DNA from 3 places in the Pseudomonas sp. HP_08 genome. Region 1 is predicted to be linked to each of the others. Evidence: predicted binding sites of a transcription regulator. Region 1 holds the regulator's gene; each other region holds the start of a gene.
The links. Region 1 encodes sigma-54, which starts transcription at its own class of promoters, with help from an activator protein. Its sites were predicted from a motif close to ANTGGCATNNANNTTGCTNT; they were not measured.
Positions count from the first base shown of each region.

Region 2: the regulator sigma-54 is predicted to act here: its motif matches at 4,822-4,841, upstream of flgB (flagellar basal body rod protein FlgB).
Region 3: the regulator sigma-54 is predicted to act here: its motif matches at 2,133-2,152, upstream of glnK (P-II family nitrogen regulator).

Region 1 covers NZ_JBTOQC010000001.1:329,133-337,153, forward strand. Annotated here, with positions in the region: gene ACYAS9_RS01575 (ATP-binding cassette domain-containing protein) at 1-678, opposite strand, end outside; gene ACYAS9_RS01580 (KpsF/GutQ family sugar-phosphate isomerase) at 976-1,950, shown strand; gene kdsC (3-deoxy-manno-octulosonate-8-phosphatase KdsC) at 1,965-2,489, shown strand; gene lptC (LPS export ABC transporter periplasmic protein LptC) at 2,499-3,071, shown strand; gene lptA (lipopolysaccharide transport periplasmic protein LptA) at 3,058-3,603, shown strand; gene lptB (LPS export ABC transporter ATP-binding protein) at 3,604-4,329, shown strand; gene ACYAS9_RS01605 (RNA polymerase factor sigma-54) at 4,486-5,988, shown strand; gene hpf (ribosome hibernation-promoting factor, HPF/YfiA family) at 6,109-6,417, shown strand; gene ptsN (PTS IIA-like nitrogen regulatory protein PtsN) at 6,429-6,893, shown strand; gene rapZ (RNase adapter RapZ) at 6,896-7,753, shown strand; gene ACYAS9_RS01625 (HPr family phosphocarrier protein) at 7,769-8,021, shown strand, end outside.
Region 2 covers NZ_JBTOQC010000004.1:93,422-101,199, reverse strand. Annotated here, with positions in the region: gene ACYAS9_RS05520 (flagellar hook protein FlgE) at 1-1,668, opposite strand, end outside; gene flgE (flagellar hook protein FlgE) at 1,865-3,190, opposite strand; gene ACYAS9_RS05510 (flagellar hook assembly protein FlgD) at 3,219-3,902, opposite strand; gene flgC (flagellar basal body rod protein FlgC) at 3,917-4,360, opposite strand; gene flgB (flagellar basal body rod protein FlgB) at 4,364-4,777, opposite strand; gene cheR (protein-glutamate O-methyltransferase CheR) at 5,097-5,924, opposite strand; gene ACYAS9_RS05490 (chemotaxis protein CheV) at 5,968-6,900, opposite strand; gene flgA (flagellar basal body P-ring formation chaperone FlgA) at 6,980-7,738, shown strand.
Region 3 covers NZ_JBTOQC010000014.1:87,501-95,278, reverse strand. Annotated here, with positions in the region: gene mqo (malate dehydrogenase (quinone)) at 1-1,202, opposite strand, end outside; gene ACYAS9_RS15160 (accessory factor UbiK family protein) at 1,686-1,949, opposite strand; gene glnK (P-II family nitrogen regulator) at 2,360-2,698, shown strand; gene ACYAS9_RS15150 (ammonium transporter) at 2,731-4,068, shown strand; gene ACYAS9_RS15145 (secondary thiamine-phosphate synthase enzyme YjbQ) at 4,304-4,729, shown strand; gene sutA (transcriptional regulator SutA) at 4,826-5,155, shown strand; gene ACYAS9_RS15135 (HAD family hydrolase) at 5,249-5,941, opposite strand; gene xerC (tyrosine recombinase XerC) at 5,956-6,855, opposite strand; gene ACYAS9_RS15125 (DUF484 family protein) at 6,858-7,589, opposite strand; gene dapF (diaminopimelate epimerase) at 7,603-7,778, opposite strand, start outside.

The sequences.
Region 1 (8,021 bases):
CTGCCCCAGTACCTGGCCATCACCCACGACATAGATATAGTCGGCAATGCTGGCCGTCTCGGTCAGGTCGTGCGACACCACGATACTGGTGATACCCAATGCATCGTTGAGCAGACGGATCAGCCGCACCAGCACGCCCATGGCGATCGGGTCCTGGCCGACGAATGGTTCGTCGTACATCAGAATCTGCGGGTCCAGGGCTATCGCCCGGGCCAGCGCAACGCGTCGTTTCATACCGCCGGACAACTCGTCGGGCATCAGCTCGACGGCGCCACGCAATCCCACCGCCTGCAATTTCAGCAGCACGATGTCGCGGATCATGTCCTCGGGCAGTTGGGTATGGACACGCAAAGGGAAGGCCACGTTCTCGAACACATCAAGATCAGTGAACAGCGCGCCGCTCTGGAACAGCACGCCCATCTGCTTGCGGGCATCGAACAGATCACCACGCGACAGCTCGGGCAGGTTCTGGCCATTGACCCACACTTCTCCGGCATCGGGACGCAATTGGGCGCCCATCAGGCGCAGCAGCGTGGTCTTGCCACACCCTGAAGGCCCCATGATCCCGGTGACCTTGCCCCGAGGAATACGGATATCGACATCACTGAAAATGTTGCGGGCACCGCGCTTGAAGGTAACGCCCTTCAACTCGACCGCATACGCGTCATCGGCACTCATTTAAACTCCTTGCGATACGGCCTCACCCTGCCCACAGCCCCTGCGTGGGGAGGCAACGACGGTAGGGTCGGGCCGACAAGCCGCGAACTATACCACCGCAGCATCACGCCACCCAAGCGCATAACCGACGCCTCATGCTCGTGTTCACATGCTGTTACGATGCAGGTCAGACACCCCGAAAGGCGTTACGGTTTCCCGAAAGGGCCCAATTGAGCATTGCTGCTGCGATCAGAGCGTGAGCGCAGGCGATATTACGGCTATAATCCTTGGCTTTTCCCAGGCTGACCGATTTCAGACATGAGCCCAACCAGCGACCTGATTCATTCCGCACAGCGCACTATCCGTCTTGAAATAGAAGCTATCGACGGCCTGCTGGGGCACATCGACGCTGACTTCGTGCGTGCCTGCGAACTGATTCTGGCCAGCAAGGGCCGCGTGGTCGTAGTCGGCATGGGCAAGTCCGGCCATATCGGCCGCAAGATCGCTGCCACCCTGGCCAGCACCGGCACCACGGCGTTTTTCGTGCATCCTGCCGAAGCCAGCCACGGCGACATGGGCATGATCACCCGCGACGATGTGATCCTGGCCCTGTCCAATTCCGGCACCACCAGCGAGATCGTCACCCTGCTGCCGCTGATCAAGCGCCTGGGCATCCAGATGATCAGCCTGACCGGCAACCCCGAGTCGACCCTGGCCAAGGCCGCCGATGTCAATCTCAATGCCCGTGTCGAGCAGGAAGCCTGCCCGCTGAACCTGGCCCCGACCTCATCGACCACCGCCGCGCTGGTGATGGGCGATGCTCTGGCAGTCGCCCTGCTCGATGCCCGCGGCTTTACCGCCGAAGACTTCGCCTTTTCGCACCCTGGCGGCGCCCTGGGCCGACGCTTGCTGCTCAAGGTCGAGCATGTGATGCACAGCGGCGATGCCCTGCCCAAGGTGCAACGCGGTACGCTACTGCGCGATGCGCTGCTTGAAATGACCCGCAAGGGCCTGGGCATGACCGCCATTCTTGAACACGACGGCAGACTGGCCGGGGTTTTCACCGACGGCGACCTGCGCCGCACCCTGGATCGTCCGCTCGACATTCGTCAGATCATCATCGACGACGTCATGACCGTGCATGGCAAGACCGCCCACGCCAACATGCTGGCCGCCGAAGCACTGAAAATCATGGAAGACCACAAGATCAGCGCACTGGTCGTGGTCGACGAAGAAGACCGCCCGACAGGCGCTTTCAACCTGCAAGACCTCCTGCGCGCAGGAGTCATGTAATGGAGAACCGGACCATGAGCGACGAACTGCTGCAACGCGCCAGCAAGATCAAGCTGGCAATCTTCGATGTCGATGGCGTGCTGACCGATGGCCGCCTGTATTTCCTGGAAGACGGCAGCGAATTCAAGACCTTCAATACCCTCGACGGCCACGGCATCAAGATGCTGATTGCCTCGGGCGTCGACACCGCGATCATCAGCGGACGCAAGACCCCACTGGTCGAGCGCCGCGCGAAAAACCTGGGCATTGCCCACCTGTTTCAAGGCCGTGAAGACAAGCTGGTGGTGCTTGACCAGTTGCTCGGCGAATTGAAGCTGAGTTACGAACAGGTCGCCTATCTGGGTGATGATCTGCCAGACTTGCCGGTCATTCGCCGCGTTGGCCTGGGCATGGCCGTCGCCAATGCGGCCAGCTTTGTTCGCCAGCACGCCCATGGCGTGACCAGCGCCCGGGGCGGCGAAGGCGCAGCGCGCGAGTTCTGCGAGCTGATCCTGAACGCCCAGGGCAACCTTGAAGCGGCCAACGCCGCCTACTTGTAGAAATCGCTCATGCTCAGCAAAAAGATTCGGACTTTCCTGATACTTGGTGTGCTGGCTTTCCTGCTGGCGGCCGTTGGCTACTGGAACGTCAGCCCCGAGAGCTTCATGGAGCAACCCGCCGTGACGCCCGACGAGACGGCCATCGACTACTACGCCATCAATGCCCGCAGCGTTCAGTACCTGCCCGACGGCAAGGTGCAGTACGAAATGACCGCCGACAAGGTCGAACACGTCAAGGCCACCGACGTCAGCCTGCTGACCAGACCGGACCTGCAGATGTACCGCGGCACGGCATTTCCGTGGCACGTGCAGAGCAGCCGCGGCGAGGTGTCGCCCGGCGGCGAACAGGTCGAATTGATCGACAATGTTCGCGTGGCGCGCACCGATGAAAAGAACCGTTCGACTATTATTACCAGCAGTCGAATGACTGTATTCCCACAGAAGCAATATGCGCAGACCGAGCAAGCCGTTAGAATCGACGCCGGCGGCGGTGTCACTACGGCCAAAGGGATGAAAGCGTATTTGAACGACGGCAGGATGGACCTGCTGTCCAACGTAAGAGGACAGTATGAGTCTCGTTAAAACTCTTCCTTTCTTGCTCGGCCTGGGCGCAGTACTGGGAAGCGCGAGCGCCTGGGCTCTGCCGACAGACCGTGACCAGCCGATTCATATCCAGTCAGACGACGCGCAGCTCGATGACAAGAAAGGCATTGCCACCTACAAGGGCAATGTCATCATCACCCAGGGCTCGATGAAGATCACCGGCAACACCGTGACCATCACGCGTAACGCCCAGGGCGAAGTCGATGTCTTCACCTCGGTCGGCAACCTGGCCTATTACGAGCAGAAGCCTTCGACCACCAAGCCTATCGTTCAGGCCTACGCGGTCACGATCCAGTACTACGCGGCACAAGATCGCATCGTCCTGATCGACAAGGCCAAGGTGATCAACGATGGCAACACCTCCGAAGGCGAGAAGATCGTCTACGACACCGTGCGCCAGATCGTCAGCGCGGGTCGCGCCACCGGCAGCCAGGTGACCACACCGCGGCCACGGATCGACATGGTCATCCAGCCGAAAAAGAAAACCGAACAGCCGCAGAAGGCCGAGTAAATGGCAACGCTTAAAGCCCAGCACCTGGCCAAGAGTTACAAGAACCGCCAGGTGGTTCGCGATGTCAGCCTGTCCATCGACAGTGGCCAGATCGTCGGTTTGCTGGGCCCCAACGGTGCCGGCAAAACCACGTGCTTCTACATGATCGTCGGCCTGGTACAGGCCGATCAAGGCCGTGTACTGATCGACGACCTGGATGTCAGCCACCAGCCCATGCACGGCCGCGCGCGCGCCGGCATCGGCTATCTGCCCCAGGAAGCCTCGATCTTTCGCAAGCTGACCGTGGCCGACAACATCATGGCCATCCTCGAAACCCGCAAGGAGCTCGACGGCGCCGCGCGCCGCAAAGAGCTGGAAAACCTCTTGCAGGAATTCCATATCACCCATATCCGCGACAGCCTGGGCATGAGCCTGTCCGGCGGTGAACGGCGCCGCGTGGAAATTGCCCGCGCCCTGGCCACTGCGCCGAAGTTCATCTTGCTGGACGAACCCTTTGCCGGGGTCGACCCGATTTCGGTCGGCGACATCAAGCAGATCATTCATCACCTGAAGTCCAAGGGCATTGGCGTGCTTATCACTGACCACAACGTCCGTGAAACCCTGGATATCTGCGAAACCGCCTACATCGTCAACGACGGGCAACTGATCGCTGAAGGCGATTCAGAGACCATTCTGGCTAACCAGCTGGTGAAAGAGGTCTACCTCGGCCACGAGTTCCGCCTCTAGCCATCACAATGACCGTTGACAGCGGATTATTTGTCGTGGCGCTCTAGGCAAGCGCTTCAATTTCAGGCATATAACTTGCTTATAAAAGGCGGCGCTCAGGCGCCCTGTAGTGGACGGCGCACGTGCGCCGGCGAATGAAGGTGTTGAGCCTCTGCCATGAAACCATCGCTAGTCTTGAGAATGGGCCAGCAGCTGACGATGACACCGCAGCTGCAACAGGCTATCCGCTTACTCCAGTTGTCGACCCTGGACCTGCAACAGGAGATCCAGGAGGCTCTGGAATCCAACCCTATGCTTGAACGCCAGGAAGAAGGCGACGACTTCGATAATTCCGACCCTATGGCGGACAATGTCGAGAACAAGCCCAACAGCGAACGCGAAACCCAGGAACCGACCTATCAGGAATCATCCGCGCCCACCGTGGACAACCTTGAAGACGGCGAATGGAACGAGCGCATCCCCAACGAGCTGCCCGTCGATACCGCCTGGGAAGACATTTACCAGACCAGCGCCAGCAGCCTGCCAAGCAGTGACGACGACGAGTGGGACTTCACCACGCGCACCTCTGCCGGCGAAAGCCTGCAAAGCCACCTGCTGTGGCAGCTCAATGTGGCACCGATGTCCGACACCGATCGCCTCATCGCCGTCACCCTGATCGACTGCATCAATAGCCAGGGTTATCTGGAAGAGTCGCTGGAAGAGCTGCTTGAAGCCTTCGATCCCGAACTGGACATCGAACTCGACGAGATCGAGGCCGTACTGCATCGCATCCAGCAATTCGAGCCTGCCGGCATCGCTGCCCGCTCCCTTAGCGAATGCCTGCTGCTGCAACTGCGGCAGATGCACGCCAGCACACCATGGCTGAGCGAAGCCCAGCGCCTGGTCACCGACTATATCGACCTGCTGGGCGGGCGCGACTACGCACAGCTGATGCGGCGCATGAAGCTCAAGGAAGATGATCTGCGCCAGATCATCGAACTGGTCCAGAGCCTCAACCCGCGCCCTGGCTCACAGATCGAGTCCAGCGAGCCGGAATATGTCGTGCCCGACGTCATCGTGCGCAAGGACAGCGAGCGCTGGCTGGTCGAGCTGAACCAGGAAGCGGTGCCGCGCCTGCGGGTCAACCCGCAATACGCAGGCTTTGTGCGCCGCGCCGACACCAGTGCCGACAACACCTTCATGCGCAATCAGCTGCAAGAGGCGCGCTGGTTCATCAAGAGCCTGCAAAGCCGCAATGAAACCCTGATGAAGGTTGCCACCCAGATCGTCGAGCATCAGCGCGGTTTTCTCGAATATGGCGACGAGGCCATGAAACCTCTGGTATTGCATGACATCGCCGAAGCGGTGGGCATGCACGAATCGACCATTTCGCGGGTCACCACCCAGAAGTTCATGCACACCCCGCGCGGCATATACGAACTGAAATACTTCTTTTCCAGCCACGTCAGCACCTCCGAAGGCGGTGAATGCTCATCCACGGCCATCCGCGCAATCATCAAGAAACTGGTCGCCGCGGAAAATCAGAAAAAGCCATTGAGCGACAGCAAGATCGCTGGTTTACTGGAGGCACAAGGCATTCAAGTCGCCCGTCGCACAGTCGCCAAGTACCGCGAATCCCTGGGGATAGCGCCATCCAGCGAGCGCAAGCGGCTGATGTAGCGGACGAGGCACTTGCAGGGCAGCGCACCAGAGCTCACGCCGCCCGCCTGTGTCAGGCCACAGCGTTCCAGCGGCAGGTCACCGACCTGCCTCTTATGCACTGGCAAAGGAGAGAGCTGTATGCAAGTTAATATCAGTGGACATCACCTGGAAGTGACCAAGCCCCTTCGTGAGTATGTGGAGCTCAAACTCAAGAAGCTTGAAGGGCATTTCGACAAGATTACCAACGTCCAGGTCACGATGACGGTCGAGAAACTGAAGCAGAAAATCGAAGCCACCCTGCATATTCATGGTGGGGAGGTCGTTGCCAACGCCGAACATGACGATATGTACGCGGCCATCGACCTGCTCACCGACAAGCTCGACAGACAATTGCTCAAGCACAAGGAAAAGCAGCAAAGCATCCTCAAGGGTGCGACCGCTCGCTAACAAACCAATCCATGACTCAACTTGAAAACATACTGACCCCCGGCCGTTCCCTCGTGAACGTGCCGGGAGGCAGCAAAAAACGCGTGCTGGAGCAGATCGCCGATCTGATCGGCCGCGAAGTGCCCGAGCTGGACGCGCAAGACGTGTTCGAAAAGCTCGTGAACCGTGAAAAACTCGGCTCGACCGGCTTCGGTAACGGTATCGCTATTCCCCACTGTCGTCTCGAGGCCTGCCAGTCGCCTATCAGCGCAGTATTGAGCCTTGAGAAACCGGTCGATTTCGATGCCATCGATGGCGCGCCAGTCGACCTGCTGTTCGTTCTGCTGGTACCGCAAGCGGCCACCGACGAGCATCTGAAGCTGCTCAGCCAGATTGCCGGCATGCTTGACCGTAGCGATGTGCGCGAACGCCTGCGCAGCGCGCAAAGCAGTGAAGACCTTTACCAGTCCGTACTGGAAGAACTCAAAGGCCGTTGAGCATGCGCATGATCATCGTCAGTGGCCGCTCAGGCTCAGGCAAGAGCACTGCGCTGGACGTTCTGGAAGACAACGGCTTCTATTGCGTCGACAACCTGCCAGCCGGCCTGCTGCCGGAACTGGCCGAGCGCGCCCTGCTCAATAGCGAGCAGGCAGAACCGCTGCTGGCCGTGTCGATCGATGCACGCAACATGCCCAGCCACCTGACCCGATTCCCGCAAATGCTCGACGAAGTCCGCGCGCGGCACATCCAGTGCGATGTGTTGTACCTGGACGCCGACGACGCCACCTTGCTCAAGCGCTTCTCCGAAACCCGGCGGCGTCACCCACTCAGCAATGCGCAGCGCTCGCTGGCCGAAGCCATTCGTGACGAGAGCCTGCTGCTGGGGCCGATCATCGATCTGGCCGACCTCAAGATCAACACGACCCACCTGAACCTGTACCAGCTGCGTGACACCATCAAGTTGCGCCTGCTGAACCGACCGGAGCCCGGCACCGCCTTTCTCATCGAGTCGTTCGGCTTCAAGCGCGGCATGCCGGTGGATGCCGACCTGGTCTTCGATGTCCGTTGCCTGCCCAATCCTTACTGGAAGCCCGAGCTGCGCGACCACTCGGGCCTTGATCCGGTGGTGATGGAATACCTGGCAGCCCAGCCTGACGTCGAAGAAATGTTTCAGGACATCTTCACATACCTCAACAAATGGCTGCCACGCTTTGCCGCCAGCAACCGCTCCTACGTGACCATCGCCATCGGCTGCACCGGCGGACATCACCGTTCGGTCTATCTGACCGAGCGCCTGGGCAAGGTCCTGCAACAATCACTCAAGAACGTTCAGGTTCGCCACCGCGACCTCAGCTGAAGGATTTCAACTGCGATGCCCGCTCGTCAAATCACCATCATCAACAAACTCGGCCTTCACGCCCGGGCCGCCGCCAAGTTTGTCGGCGTGGCCGGCAAGTTTCCCTGCCAGATCCGGGTCGGACGCACACCGGAAAGCCTGGTCGACGGTAAAAGCATCATGGCCGTCATGATGCTCGCTGCCGGCAAAGGCACCGAGCTTCATCTGTCTACCGAAGGCGAGAGCGCCGAACAGGCACTGGATGGCCTGGTCGAGTTGATCAACAACA
Region 2 (7,778 bases), on a different contig from region 1:
CGACTGCGCCTGGACCAGCTCCACCAGTTCAGAGGTCAGGTCGACATTCGAAGCTTCCAGCGATTGCGCCACAAGACTCCCTACACCTCCCTGCCCTGGCGCCTGGTAATCGGCGATGCCGGAGGCATGGGTCTGGCGCCAGCGGGTTTCGCTTTGCGGCGTCAAACCTTGTTCATTACTGAAACGCGCCAGCATCACCTGCCCGATCGAGCGGTACAGGCCATTACTGAATGAGGCCTGCAACACGCCATCGCGCCCGACACTGATCCCCGTCAGGCTGCCCGGCGCATGCCCGTCGACATGCCCTGAACTGCGCGCGGTGTCGGCGTTGTGCTGGCTCAAACGGTCAATCTGGATACGCAGGCCGTCAGGGTGCGCCGTCGCACCATTGGGTGCCCACAGCGTATCGTTGCGGCGCGGCTGCCAGGCCGGCAGCCAGCCGTGCACCACCAGTGAATCGCCATCAAGCTCCAGTCCCGGACTGCCGGTCACACTGCTCAGCGTGCCATTGCCATCGAACAACAGGCTGGCGGTCAACGGCTCGGTACTTTGCGGGTCGATCGGGTTACGGTCATTGACCAGTACGTGCATTTTCCAGCTGTTGGTACCGTCCTTGACGAAGTACTGGCGCAGGTCATGAACATTGCCCAGCGAATCGTGGATCGCGCTGGAGAACATCTTGCTGTAGGCCCCGACCTCGGTGGGCCGAAACGCCGGCAGCGGGCGCTCCATCAGCGGATCAGCCGCATCGATCAGACTCTGCGCACCATCGAGCAGCGGCAAGGCGACTTTGCCGCCGTTGCCGGCCGGGCTGGCAACCCATTGCCCATTGACCTGCACGCCCGGCTTCCACTGACTGAGGGCAAATTCAGTGTCGGACACCTTGCTGACCTGCTGATTGCCGCCGGCCAATACCGCACTGCCGTCACTGTGCCGGCGCACCGCCCATTGCAACGGCGCACTGGCGGTCGGGTCCAGCGGATTGCGGCCATCAACAGTGACGTACACATCCCAGCGATCGGCGTCGGTCTTGACGAAATACTGCTTGAGCTCATGATCGGCCGGCGCCTGCGCAGCGGCGCCCTGATCCCGAATCGTACGGGTCACGACGCGGGTGTAGGTACTCGGGTCATCGGCATCGAATGCCCGCAGCGCCGCCAGCGAAGGCATACCCGCACCCAGATTCATGGTCTGCCTGAGCGCGCTGCTGGGCGTGGGCTGCATGATCGACGTGTCGATCTTCAGGTCGCTGCGCACGCCATTGACGATGGCGCCTTGAGCATCCGCGCCATAGCCCTGCAAGCGATTGCCATCACTGTCGACGATAAAGTCTCCGGCATCCTTGTGAAAGGCGCCGGCACGGGTATAAGCCAGTGAGCCCTGTTCGCTGACCACAAAAAAACCATTGCCCTGAATGCGCATATCCAGCGGCGCGCCGGCACTGGTCATCGCAACACCGGAGTTGAAGTTCTGCGCGATATTGGCCAGGCGAACACCATCACCTGCGGTATTACCGCCACCGCCCAATTGCGCCGCCGAATACAAGGCCGAGAACTCGGCCCGCGAAGACTTGAAGCCGACCGTGCCAACATTGGCGATATTATTACCGGCCACCTCAAGGCGTTTATGGGCCGCGCGCAGCCCACTCATGGCAACATTGAATGTCATGGAAACTCCTGAGCCGCCTGGCGCGGCCGTTGATTAAGAGACTTGAAGTCTCGCAGCAACGAAAGTGGGAATTTCCACAGTTAACAGTAGGAACGGTCCTGAGCCTTTCAATAGCAGGACAGCGTCACATTCTTTTATGACCGCGCATGAAAAAGCCCCTGTAAACAGGGGCTTTTTCAGGTTCATCAAACAGACATTACATCTGGATGGTGGTCTGCAGGATGGTGCTCTGGGTCGAAATGGTCTTGGCGTTCGCCTGATAGTTGCTTTGCGCCTTGATCAGCTCAACCAGTTCCGAGGTCAGGTCGACGTTGGACTCTTCCAGTGCCTGACCGGTGATATTACCCAAGGTACCGGTTTGCGGTGCGCCCGTGACCGGCACACCCGACGCGTAGGTTTCGCGCCAGTTGGTGCCGCCTGTCGATTCCAGGCCCTGCACGTTGGCAAAGTTGGTCAGCGACAATTGGCCGATGACTTTCGACTGGCCATTGGTGTAGGTGGCGAACAGGCTGCCGCTCGGGTCGACGCTCAACGAGCTGACTTGACCGGTGGCATAACCGTTCTGGGTCTGGCTGATCAGGCCGGAAGCCGCCGCAGTCTGTTTCACGCCGGTCATGTCCAGCTTCATGCCGGTGGCGGAACCTGCGGCGCCGTTGGCAGCCCAGGCCGCAGCGGTGCCGGTACCGGTCTGTGCGCCAGGAACCCAGCCATTGACCTGCAACGTGCCGTCGGCATTGAGGGTCACAGCGCCTGAGGTCACCGGAGCACCGGTGCCCGAGGTGATCAGGTTGCCGCTGGAATCGAAGGTCAGCTGGGTTTCAGTCGCCGTAGCCGTGGTCGGGTCGTTGATACTGCGACCATCGATCAGGCTGTGCATGGACCAGGTGTTGACGCCGGTCTTGACGAAGTAGTTTTCCAGCTTGTGCTCATTGCCCTGGCTGTCATAGATCGGGGTGTCGTACTTGAAGTTGTACGATTTGGTGTCGGTCGCGTCGAAAGTCGTCAACGTAGGCACGGTCGTCGAGGAATTCAGGTTCGCCGTATTGGTGATCTGCGACGTAGTGGAAGGCACCAGGTTGGAGGTGTCGATACGCATGTCGCTCAGGGTGCCGACTGCCAGGCTACCGTTGGCATCAACGTTGTAGCCTTGCAGGTTCATGCCTTCACTGTTGACGATGTAGCCTTCACGGTCGGTATGGAACGCGCCGGCGCGGGTATACACCTTCTCGCCGTTGTCGGTCAGCATGAAGAAGCCGCTGCCATTGATTGCCATGTCCAGGCTGTTGCCGGTACCGGTCGACATGCTGCCTTGGGTGAACTGTTGCGAAACGGCACCGACGGCCACGCCGGTGCCGGCGCTGGCGCCGCCGGAGGTGGCGCGGATCGACTGGGCATACTGGTCGCGGAATTCGACACGCGACGACTTGAAACCAGTGGTAGCGACGTTGGCAATGTTGTTGCCGGTGACGTCGAGATTCTTGTTGGCTGCAAAGAGACCACTAAGGCCGATATTGAAAGACATTTACAACTCCTCGCCGTCTGCCCGGCTCTTACAATCCGATGGTCTGTACTTTGGACAGGGCGATGCTGCTGCCACCTGCCAGATTCAGGGTCATGTCGCCGCCAGTGGTGGCTGTGGTCACGCTGTTGACTGTGGCCGGCAGGTAAGTGCCGAGCGCTGTATTGGTGCCGCTGATCGAACCATTGACCTTGAAGGTGTAGGTGCCAGCAGCCGCCGCCGTGCCGTCTTCCTTGATGCCGTCCCAGGTAAAGCTCTGGGTGCCGGCACTCAGGCCGCCCAGGTCGACGGTGTCGGCCAGCGTGCCGTTGGCATCGTAGACACTCAGGGTCGTGCTGGTGGTGGTCGCCGGCACAACAATCGAACCGGTCAGGCCCTTGCCTGCATCGACATACACGCTGCTGGTATCGACGATCACCGAACGCCCCACCAGCGAAGAGGCCTGCAAGGCCTGCGACGACTTGTAGATGGTGGCAATCGAATCAACCGTGCTGGTCAGGTTCTGCATGCTTTCAAGGCTGCTGAACTGCGCCAGCTGGGCCACGAACTGGGTATTGTCCTGAGGGTCCAGAGGGTTCTGGTTCTTCATCTGGGTGACGAGCAGCTGCAGGAACGCGTCCTTGCCCAGCGCGCTGGTGCCGTCGTCAGTCTTGGTCTTGGTCGGGTTTTGCAGCGAATTGACAAAGTTCGCCGATACATCGTTTTCAACAGCCATGGTTCACGCCCTCATTACTGACCCAGGGTCAGAACCTTCTGCATCATGGTCTTGGCGGTGTTCATGATTTCGACGTTGGTCTGGAACGACCGACTGGCAGAGATCATGTCAGCCATTTCTTCCACGACATTGACGTTGGGGTAATAGACATACCCGTTGCCATCGGCAGAAGGATGATTGGGCTCGTAACGGGCTTCGAGGTTGGAGGTGTCCTCGATGATGCCCGAGACCTGTACGCCCTGCCCGGCCTGACCCTGGTCCTGGAACAACGAACCGCCACCGATCGACTGCTGACCTTCAAGGACGGTGGCGAACACCGGATGACGGGCGCGATAGGTCTGGTCCATGCTCGAGGACACGGTTTCAGCGTTGGCAATGTTACTGGCAGTGGTGTTCAGACGCGTGGTCTGGGCACTCATGGCGCTGCCGGCAATGTTGAAGACATTCGATAGCGACATGAATCACTCTCCGCGCAGGGCTGCTACCAGCCCTTTGAACTTGCTATTGAGCAGCGTGAAGCTGGCCTGGAAAGACATGGAGTTCTGGGCGTAACTGGCCTGCTCCACTTGCGAGTCGACGGTGTTCTGGTCCAGCGAAGGTGCCGACGGGGTGCGATACAACAGCACGCCCTCGGTGTCGCTGCCGGCGGCCTGAGCTTCGATATGACGACCGTTGGTGGTGTTCATGGCGAACTGGCCCTTGCTATTGACCTTTTCGGTCTCGGCGGCCAGCACCGCAGAGAAATCCAGGTCGCGCGCCTTGTAGCCCGGGGTATCGGCGTTGGAGATGTTATTGGCCAACACCTCTGCCCGCTGAGCCCGGAAGTTCAAGGCCTTTTCATGGATACCCAGTGCTTTATCGAAGTTGATGCTCATGTCGGGAAACCTTTACCGGTTGACCTGATGTACGTATCACAGACAAAGCAATCGGCATGCCATGTTTTGGAAGCCAATGTTTGCAGGGGTTTTGCCGGGCGAGTGCGGCAGGGATGCCAGAAAAGCGGCAAGGGATTTCCGCTGAAGGAGCAGCGGCGGCAAGAGGAGTGTCGTTTTTTTGCCAGACTTGTAGGAGCGCGCCTGCCCGCGACCGACTGCGTTAGCAGTCGTAAATTTTCGCCGACTCATCAATTTTGCGGGCGCTAGCGCACCCGGTCATGGTGGCCCGGCATTCCGGCAAGCGCGCTCCACAAGAGGTTTACTTGGCCTTATAGATGATTCCCGGACTGCACTGGACCATCTGGTAATGATCCGGCAAACCGTTGAGCGCCTCCGAAGCCCCCAGAAACAGGTAACCGCCGGGCTTGAGCACGCTGTGAATGCGCAGCAGGATGTCTTTCTTCACCTCGGCGGAGAAGTAGATCAACACGTTGCGGCAAAACACGATGTCGAACTTGCCCAGGCTCGCGTAGCTGTCGAGCAGGTTGAACGAGCGAAACTCGACACGGCTCTTGATCGGCGCCTTCACGGCCCAGCGACCCGGTGCCTTGGTGTCGAAATAGCGCTGCAAGCGCTCCGGCGACAGGCCGCGGCCGATGGCCAGGCTGTCGTACTCGCCGGTCTTGCAGTTGTTGAGCATCAGGCTCGACAAATCCGTGGCAACAATCTGCACCCCGGTCTTGAGTTGCCCGGGGTTGCTGCGCTCGAACTCATCGATCGACATCGACAGCGAGTACGGTTCCTGGCCGGACGAACAGGCCGCCGACCAGATGCGCAGGCGCTGACCTGGGCTGGCCTTGATCTGCTCGGGCAGCACCTTGTTTTTCAGCACCTCGAAGGGATAGGTATCGCGAAACCACAAGGTTTCGTTGGTGGTCATCGCATCGACCACCTGCTCGCGCAAACCACTGCGCGGCTGGGATTGAATACGTGACACCAACTCGCCCAGGCTCTTGATGCCCTGCTGTTCCATCAGCTTGTTGAGGCGGCTGGACACCAGATACTGCTTGTTTTCACCCAGCAGGATGCCACAGGCTTTTTCCAGAAAGACCCGGAACTGTTCAAAATCCAAATTACCCGTAGACAAAGGTACCGCCTCTCAAATCATGTGAACGTGCAGGGTGATTACCCTAGCTGTGGTCTGCCGCCTTGATCCGCGCAACGACGCGCGCTGCCAGATCGTCAGGCCGGAATTTCGCGAGGAAATCGTCGGCACCGACCTTCTTGACCATCGCCTGGTTGAACACCCCCGACAACGAGGTATGCAAGGTGATGTGCATCTTGTTCATACGCGGGTCATTGCGTATGGCTGCCGTCAAGGTATAGCCATCCATCTCCGGCATTTCAATGTCGGAGATCATCATGAGGAATTCCTCCTCGGGCTTTTTACCCTCGGCGATCATCGCCAGCAGGTAATCCAGCGCCTGACGACCATCATTGAGAGCAACCACTTCAACGCCGACCGTTTCCAGGCAACGACTGACCTGCTTACGCGCCACCGACGAGTCGTCGACGGTCAACACCCGCAACGAAACCGCCTTGTGATGGGTTTCTTCATCCACCACGCCGACCGATACAGCCTCGGCAATCGGCGCCACTTCAGCCAGGATCTTCTCGACGTCGATGATTTCCACCAACTGATTGTCAACCCGGGTCACCGCGGTCAGGTAGTGATCGCGGCCGGTACCCTTGGGTGGCGGATGGATCTCTTCCCAGTTCATGTTGACGATGCGTTCGACCGAATGCACCAGAAAACCCTGAACCTTGGTGTTGTACTCAGTGATGATGACGAAGGTATTTTCCAGCGCAATCATCCCGGAGGAACCGGTGGCCATGGCCAGATCCAGAATCGGGATCGTGCCGCCACGAATGTTTGCCACGCCACGCACGATCCTGCTCGATTTGGGCATGATGGTGAGTTTTGGGCATTGCAGTACTTCTTTGACCTTGAATACGTTAATCCCGTAGAGCTGCTTGCCTTGCAGGCGAAACAGCAACAGCTCCAGGCGATTCTGACCAACCAGCTGTGTACGCTGGTTCACCGAATCCATTACACCTGCCATGCCCTGACCCCCTTGACTCAACCATCGTTCACCACTTGCCAGATGCGGCAAGCGGCACGAGCCTTGCTATTTGTACGCCATGACTGCCAAGACGACAATTTTTCGACACGCCGCATTAGAAACCCGCCAATGGCTGGGTGCAATCGTCATGCTGTGCCTTTTTTGCAGTGCAACTCCCGGCCGCGCCGAGAATTTCACACGGCCTGAACAGCTTATCGGCGTCACCGAGGGGTTTCTTGAGTACACCGTACAAGAGTATTTGGCGAGCAGCCAGATCGAAGGCCGCCACCAGATTCAGGTCCGGCAACTGGACCCGCGCATGCGCATGGCGTTTTGCGACAAGGATTTGACAGCCACACTGGAAAGCCAGCGCCCGGTAGGCCGGGTCACGGTAAAGGTGCGCTGCGAAGGCTCATCGCCCTGGACGGTCTACGTTCCGGCGCAGGTGCAGCTGTTTCGCAATGTGGTGGTTGCCACGCGACCGCTCAAGCGCGACACCGTCATTACCGAGGAAGACATTGCCGTACGCGAGCGGGACATCGGCGCACTGGGCATGGGTTTTTTGCCCTCGATGGATCTGGCGATCGGGCAAAAGCTTGTCCGACCAGCGGTCGTCGACCAGGTGCTTTCGCCGACGTTCATGGAACAGCCGGCGATGATCCGCAAAGGCGATCAGGTGGTGATCGTCGCGCGCAGCGCAAGCCTTGCCGTACGCATGCCGGGCGAGGCGCTGTCCGATGGCGGCCTTAACGAACAGATACGGGTGCGAAACCTCAACTCCAAGCGGGTGATCAAGGCCAATGTGACGGGGCCAGGGCAAGTGGAAGTGGCCATGTAAAGGGCATTTTCATCGATTGAAGCTGGTATGCAGCGCCGGT
Region 3 (7,778 bases), on a different contig from region 1:
TACTCGCGCAGGGCTTCCAGACGATCGTCGTCGTCCAGCATGACTTGACCGGCGAGGTATTCGATCAGCGGGTATTCACGCACGCCGACACGGGTCATTGGCCACACGTTGTGTGTGTTGGTGCTGGTCAGCAGGTCGAAGTACGAACCGTTCTTCAGGAACTTGGTCGAGAAGGTCGCGAACGGGCCAAACAGAATGACGCGCTTGCCGTCGAGCACGCGGGTGTCCAGGTGCGGAACCGACATCGGTGGCGCGCCAACCGAAGCCTTGCCGTAGGCCTTGGCCAGGTGAGCATCGGCAATCGCCGGGTTATCGGTCACCAGGAAAGAACCACCCACCGGGAAGCCTGCGTATTCCTTGGCTTCAGGAATGCCCGAGGCTTGCAGCAGGTGCAGGGCACCGCCGCCAGCGCCGATGAACACGAACTTGGCGTCGGTGGAGGTTTCGGTGCCGTCCTTGAGGTTCTTGTAGGTCACGCGCCAGCCGCCGTCGGCGTTGCGCTTGATCTCTTCGACTTCGCTGGACAGCTTGAGGTCGAACTGCTCTTTGGTCTTGAGATGGCCGACGAACTGGCGGGTGATCTCGCCGAAGTTCATGTCGGTGCCGATAGGGCTCCAGGTGGCGGCGATCTTCTGCTTCGGATCACGGCCGTCCATCATCAGTGGAACCCACTGTTTGATCTGCGCCGGGTCTTCGGAGTACTGCATGCCGCTGAACAGAGGGCTGGCCTTGAGCGCCTCATAGCGTTTTTGCAGGAACTGAATGTTCTCGTCGCCCCACACGAAGCTCATGTGCGGTGTGTAGTTGATGAACGAACGCGGGTCTTTGAGCACGCCGTTCTTGACCTGCCAGGCCCAGAACTGACGGGAGATCTGGAACGACTCGTTGATCTCGATCGCCTTGGAGATGTCGATCTTGCCGTCTTTGCCTTCCGGGGTGTAGTTCAGTTCGGCGAGGGCCGAGTGACCGGTACCGGCGTTGTTCCAGCCGTTGGAGCTCTCTTCGGCCACAGCGTCCAGACGCTCGACCATTTCGATCGACCAGCTTGGCTCCAGCTCGTTGAGCCAGACACCCAGGGTTGAACTCATGATGCCGCCGCCGATAAGCAGTACATCAACTTTTTTGGCTTCAGCGGCATGGACAGGCATGAAACCCACTGTCAGCGCCAAGCCCAGCAAGGCCTTGTTCACTTTATTAAGCATGTTGTAATTCCTAGGATTAACGCCATCCCTCCTGCCATTCTTGACTGCGACCGGCCTGGAGACGGGCATTGACTACCGCGTTTTCCAGGGCTGCTCTTCAGTAAGGCTGGAGAGGCGACTCACCAGATCGAAAAAGATCGACCTCATTATTATGTCCCTCCCGTGCTGATCTCTTATTAGTTGTTGGCTTCAGCGACTTCGATGACACTTTTGTGCTCAGGCTCGTCTGGCGTCGTGGCGCCAGGGGCAAGCCTTTTTACTCACACCCATCAGTCGGATCACAAATCGGTGGATATCACAGTGCCGGACCGGGCTGGCCCGGCAGCGACCTGTCTGCCCAAAAAGGCAGATGCGGTGTGACCTGAACGATTCAGCCGGGCATTTTAGACGAAAATGTCAGGTAAAAGACCTCCAATTGCAGGGGTCCTGGCACAATACCCATTATCGATAAACAAAATGCCCTGTCGTTGGGGGACGCCGGGCTTAGTCCTGCAAGCCGGAAGGATGGCTATTTTCCAACGCGGCGACTTTTGCTTCCAGCGCTTCCAGACGAGCGCGCGTGCGGGCGAGCACGGCCATCTGGCTGTCGAACTCTTCACGACTGACCAGATCGAGCTTGCTGAAGGCGCTTTGCAGCAAAATCTTGAATTGTGCTTCGAACTCACCGCGTGGCAGCGGGGTATCGCCGCTGAACAGGCGCGAGGCGTGATCGCTCAGGGCATCGAGGAGGGCTTTGGGGGCAAGCATGATGGTTTCCCGGTATCTGATGCGCGGCAGTGTAGCACGGTGCGTTTTTTCTCTGGTTTCACGCACACTTATCGCGCATGCAGGCGTGCACGCATGCACTGTTATTGTGCGTCCCGCGCGCCCGAATTCGGCCTGAATGCCGCAGGCGCCGAGCAATGGCTTGATTTCAATGAAAATTACCGAGCTGGCAAGCTTTCTGCTTAGACCCTTGTGACCCATGCACTGATGCAGTCGCTGTGACGAAGGCAGTGCGGCAGGCGGAGCAGGAAAGTATTTCGCCAGATACAGTTATCTGAACTCGGTCGGCGTCTGAATGAGGCGCGCGATACGTTACAAAGCCAGACACTGCGCTTAGACTTGAGACGGGTTTGTTTTCCTGGGGCAAGTCCACCAATTCGGGAGAAAGTTTCATGAAACTAGTCACTGCAATCATCAAGCCGTTCAAGTTGGATGACGTGCGCGAATCGTTGTCCGAGATCGGCGTGCAGGGCATCACTGTCACGGAAGTCAAAGGCTTCGGGCGTCAGAAGGGTCACACTGAGCTGTATCGCGGTGCTGAATACGTAGTCGACTTTCTTCCTAAAGTGAAGATTGACGTCGCCATCGATGACAAGGATCTGGATCGGGTCATCGAAGCAATCACCAAGGCTGCCAACACCGGCAAGATCGGCGATGGCAAGATTTTCGTAGTCAATCTGGAACAGGCTATCCGCATCCGTACCGGCGAAACCGATACCGACGCTATCTAAGCCGTCAAACCCAACGCCCCAGGAGAAACAATATGACTCTGCGTCAATTCGCAGGGCTAGGAGCCCTGTTGTCCCTCGCTTTACCTGGTCTGGCCCTGGCGGCTGAACCTGCTGCAGAACCTGTGCTGAACTCCGGCGATACTGCATGGATGTTGACGGCCACCGCACTGGTTCTATTCATGACTATTCCTGGCCTGGCGCTGTTCTACGGCGGCATGGTCCGCTCCAAGAACATCCTGTCGGTGATGATGCAATGCTTTGCAATCACCGGCCTGATCAGCATCCTGTGGGTGGTTTACGGCTACAGCCTGGCGTTCGATGCCACCGGCATGGAAGAGGGCGTGGTCAACTTCAGCTCCTTCGTCGGCGGCTTCCAGAAAGCCTTCCTGGCAGGTGTTACACCTTCGAGCCTGACCGGTGCTGCGGCACTGTTCCCGGAAGCTGTGTTCATCACCTTCCAGATGACCTTCGCGATCATTACGCCGGCGCTGATCGTCGGTGCGTTCGCCGAGCGCATGAAATTCTCCGCCATGCTGATCTTCATGGCCATCTGGTTCACCCTGGTCTACGCACCGATTGCCCACATGGTCTGGGGCGGTGTCGGCGGCCTGCTGTGGGACTGGGGCGTACTGGACTTCGCGGGCGGCACCGTGGTGCACATCAACGCAGGTGTTGCAGGCCTGGTGGCGTGCCTGGTGCTGGGCAAGCGTAAAGGCTACCCGACCACCCCGATGGCCCCGCACAACCTGGGTTACACCCTGATCGGCGCGGCCATGCTCTGGATCGGCTGGTTCGGCTTCAACGCAGGTTCTGCTGCGGCCGCCAACGGCACCGCCGGCATGGCGATGCTGGTCACCCAGATCGCAACCGCCGCTGCTGCGCTGGGCTGGATGTTCGCCGAGTGGCTGACCCACGGCAAACCAAGCGCACTGGGCATCGCCTCGGGTGTGGTTGCCGGCCTGGTTGCCATCACTCCGGCTGCCGGTACAGCAGGCCCGATGGGCGCGCTGGTCATCGGTCTGGTATCGGGCGTGGTCTGCTTCTTCTGCGCCACCAGCCTCAAGCGCAAGCTGGGCTATGACGACTCGCTGGATGCCTTCGGCGTACACGGCGTCGGCGGTATCGTCGGTGCAATCCTGACTGGCGTCTTCGCAGCCCCTGCTCTGGGCGGCTTCGGCACCGTGACCGACATCGGTACTCAGGTCTGGGTACAGTTCAAGGGCGTGGCGTTCACCGTTGTGTACACCGCCATCGTGACCTACATCATCCTGAAAGTTCTGGATGTGGTCATCGGCCTGCGCGTCAACGAAGAGGAAGAGGCCGTTGGCCTGGACCTGGCGCAACACAACGAGCGTGGCTACAACCTGTAAGCGCTTCGAAAAAAAGTGCCCGGTTCTCCGGGCATTTTTTTGCCTGTTTTTCAGGGATCAACTCAAGATTTGCGCTGTCATTGAATAACCATCGGCGAGTGATAGCACTCGTTTGATAGCGTGCTGGCGGCCGTTGCATCGGCCTCTGGCATGACGCAGGACAAAGGCGCTTTATCGGGTGCTTTGCTTTTTTCTCAGGCGCGTTAGAATGCGCGCCGAACGTGCGGAGAACGCCATGTGGCAGCAATCCGGAATAACCCTGCGGGCCAGGCCCCGCGGGTTTCATCTGGTCACCGATGAGATAGTGACAGGCCTGCCCGAGCTGTCCGGTTGTCGTATCGGGTTGCTGCACCTGTGGCTGCAACACACCTCGGCTTCGTTGACGGTCAACGAGAATGCCGACCCGGCGGTACGTCGTGATTTCGAGCGTTTTTTCAACCGGCTGGTGCCCCAGGGCGTGGCCGGACATGAACACAACGACGAAGGTCCCGATGACTTGCCGGCGCACTTCAAGGCCAGTCTGCTGGGCTGCCAGGTGGTTTTGCCGGTCTCGGCCGGTCGTCTGGCGCTGGGTACATGGCAAGGTGTCTATCTCGGCGAGCATCGGGATCATGGGGGTGCTCGCCGCCTCCTGGCCACCCTTCAGGGTGAATGGGATTAACCGCTGGTTTCAGCGGCTGCTGTGTCTTGAAGCGGCTCGATTTTCAGAGCGGCTGAGCTATAACTAATTCTGCTTTCGCAAGTCATGAGGTTGAACATGAGCGACGACGACAACGATAACGATGATCTGGTAGACGATCTGGAAGGCGAAGAAGAGGGCGAGGAGCTTAGTGCAGCTCCGGAAGATGACGCCCCTGATTCCGATGACGGTGAAGCGGCGGTAACGCCTGCCAAGGGCAAGTCCAAGGCCGCTGTCTCGGTTGATGAGTTGCCCAGTATCGAGGCCAAGCAAAAGGATCGCGATGCGCTGGCTCGCGCCATGGAAGAGTTCCTCTCTCGTGGCGGCCGGGTACAGGAAGTGGAGGCCAACGTGGTCGCCGATCCGCCCAAGAAGCCTGACAACAAGTACGGCAGCCGTCCTATCTGACGGTTGCATGAACGTGTAGGAAAAAGCCCGCTGTTGCGGGCTTTTTTCTGGCTGCGATCCGGGCTGCGATCTGGCAGCGCGCCGGTGTGCCGATCAGGCCCAGCGGGCCAGCACCTCGGGCAATTGCGACAGGTTATGGATCTCGGCGTCAGGCCGGTTGTCGGCGTCCCAGACCTTGCCCTGCGGGTTGTACCAGATGGCCCGCAGACCGGCGCGCTGGGCCCCGGCGATGTCATCTTCGGGATGATCGCCGATATGCACCGCATGGGCGGGCTCGCAACGGGCACGGCTCAAGGCTTCAAGAAAGGGCGTGGGGTCGGGCTTGCCGATACCCAGGTCTTCGGCGCACAGGGCGAAGTTGAAATAGTCGGCCAGGCCCAGGCGGCGCACATCGGCATTGCCGTTGGTGATCACCCCCAGCGTGTAGGTCTTGGCGAGAATCTCCAGGGTCGGCAGAACCTCCGGGAACACTTGCACCTGATGGCGCCCATGCAGAAAAGCCTCGAAGCTGCGGTCGGCCAGGTCCTGGGCCTCATCGCCATCGTAGCCGGCATCCTCCAGGGCATGGAACAGCACGCGACGGCGCAGGCTGCTGATGCGGTGCTTGAGGCCCGGTTCTTCACTGATCAGCCGGGTGCGGATGGCCCACAGATGCTCCACGGGAACAGGCCCCAGGCGCGGCGCGTGCTCGGTCAGCCAGTCGCGCAGCAGGGTTTCGGCGCCAAGAATGGCCGGTGCGTTGTCCCACAGCGTGTCGTCGAGGTCGAAGGTGATCAGCTTAATCATGGGGCGTTACCTGTTTAATCATGGCCGCTGTCTTTGCGCCTGGCCCGGGGATGAGCGCTGTCGTACACGCTGGCCAAATGCTGGAAATCCAGATGAGTGTAGATCTGCGTGGTGCTGATGTCGGCATGCCCGAGCAGTTCCTGCACCGCGCGCAGGTCCTGAGACGATTCCAGCAAGTGGCTGGCGAAAGAATGGCGCAGCATGTGTGGATGCAGGTTCTGGCCCAGCTCGCGCTCGCCAGCAGCCTTCAGGCGTACCTGAATGGCCCGCGGGCCGAGGCGCCGGCCTTGCATGCCGACAAACACCGCGTTGTCCTGCGGGTTGGCCTGCCCGCGCAGCTTGAGCCATTCCTGCAAGGCCAGGCGGGCCTTGCTGCCCACCGGCAACACGCGGGTCTTGCTGCCCTTGCCCAGCACTTGCACCAGACCGTCGTTCAGGTCCAGTTGATCGATATCCAGGCCGGTCAGTTCCGACAGGCGCAGTCCCGACGAGTAGAACAGCTCCATGATGGCCTGGTCGCGACGCGCCAGAAAGTCGTCCTCTACGGCGCCCTCGAACAGTTGCGCGGTACGGTCGGTGTCCAGGGTCTTGGGCAGGCGCCGCTCGCCCTTGGGCGGCGACAGGCCGTTGGCCGGGTCGTGCTGGCAGAGGCCTTCGCGATTGAGGTACTGGTACAGGCCACGCACCGCCGACAGCAATCGGGCCAGGCTGCGCGAAGACTGGCCTTGCTGGTGCTGACGGGCAACGAAGCTGCGCAGGTGCTGGATATCGAGATCGGCCCAGCTGGCCAAAGACTGCTTCTGGCAGAACGCCAGAACCTTGTTCAGGTCGCGTCGGTAAGCCTGCAGGGTATGCGGCGACACCTGGCGCTCACTGTGCAAATGCGTGCAGTAAGCCTCCAGCTGCCGTTCCATGCTCAGCGTACCGAGCGCAGCGAGTGGGTCAGGCGCGGCAGCAGGCGGCTGAGCACATCGGCGATGTAGCTTAGAAACAGGGTGCCGACCGAACTCTTGTAATGCTGGGGATCGCGGCTGCCGATCGCCAGCACGCCGAGCAAACCCTGATGATTGAGGGTCACCAGCGCGGTAGAGCCGACCTGCTTGCTCTGTTCGGCGCCAAACAGAAACGCCAGCTCGTGCTCGCGCAATGCGCCACACACGGCCTTTTCGCCCATCAGGCCGCCAATGGCGGTCTGCGCTTCGCTGCTGCTGGCCCAGCGGCCGACCGGCATGCTGTTGTCGCCGAACAGGATCAAGCTGACGAACGGCACCTGAAAGTCATGGCGCAGGCTGTCTTCGACAGCGATGACCAGTTCGTCGAGACTGCCGGCGTCCATCAGCGCCAGGTTCAGGCGGCGGGTTTTCTCGAACAGGCGGTCGTTGTCGCGGGCTACATCCATCAATTGCGACAGACGATGGCGCATCTCGATGTTGCGTTCACGCAGCAGCTTGAGCTGGCGCTCGACCAGCGAGACGCTGTCGCCGCGCTGGTGAGGAATGCGCATCGCCACCAGCAGTTCGTCGTGTTCGGCGAAGAATTCCGGGTGATGCAGCAGAAAGGCGATGACCGCCTCTGCTTCCGGGTCGTGCGTTGCGCCATTGATTGGCGCTTCGCCTTGCAGGCTTGAAGCAGGAGGCTGATCGGTCATCGCATTTGCTCACTCATAGACGAACCTGGCCCTCGTAGACCCGCACCGCAGGCCCTGTCATCAACACCGGCTGGCCGGGGCCCGCCCATTCGATGGACAGGCGCCCGCCCGGCAGATCGATCAATACCGGCGAGTCCATCCAGCCCTGGCTGATGGCCGCGACAGCCGCCGCACAGGCGCCCGTGCCGC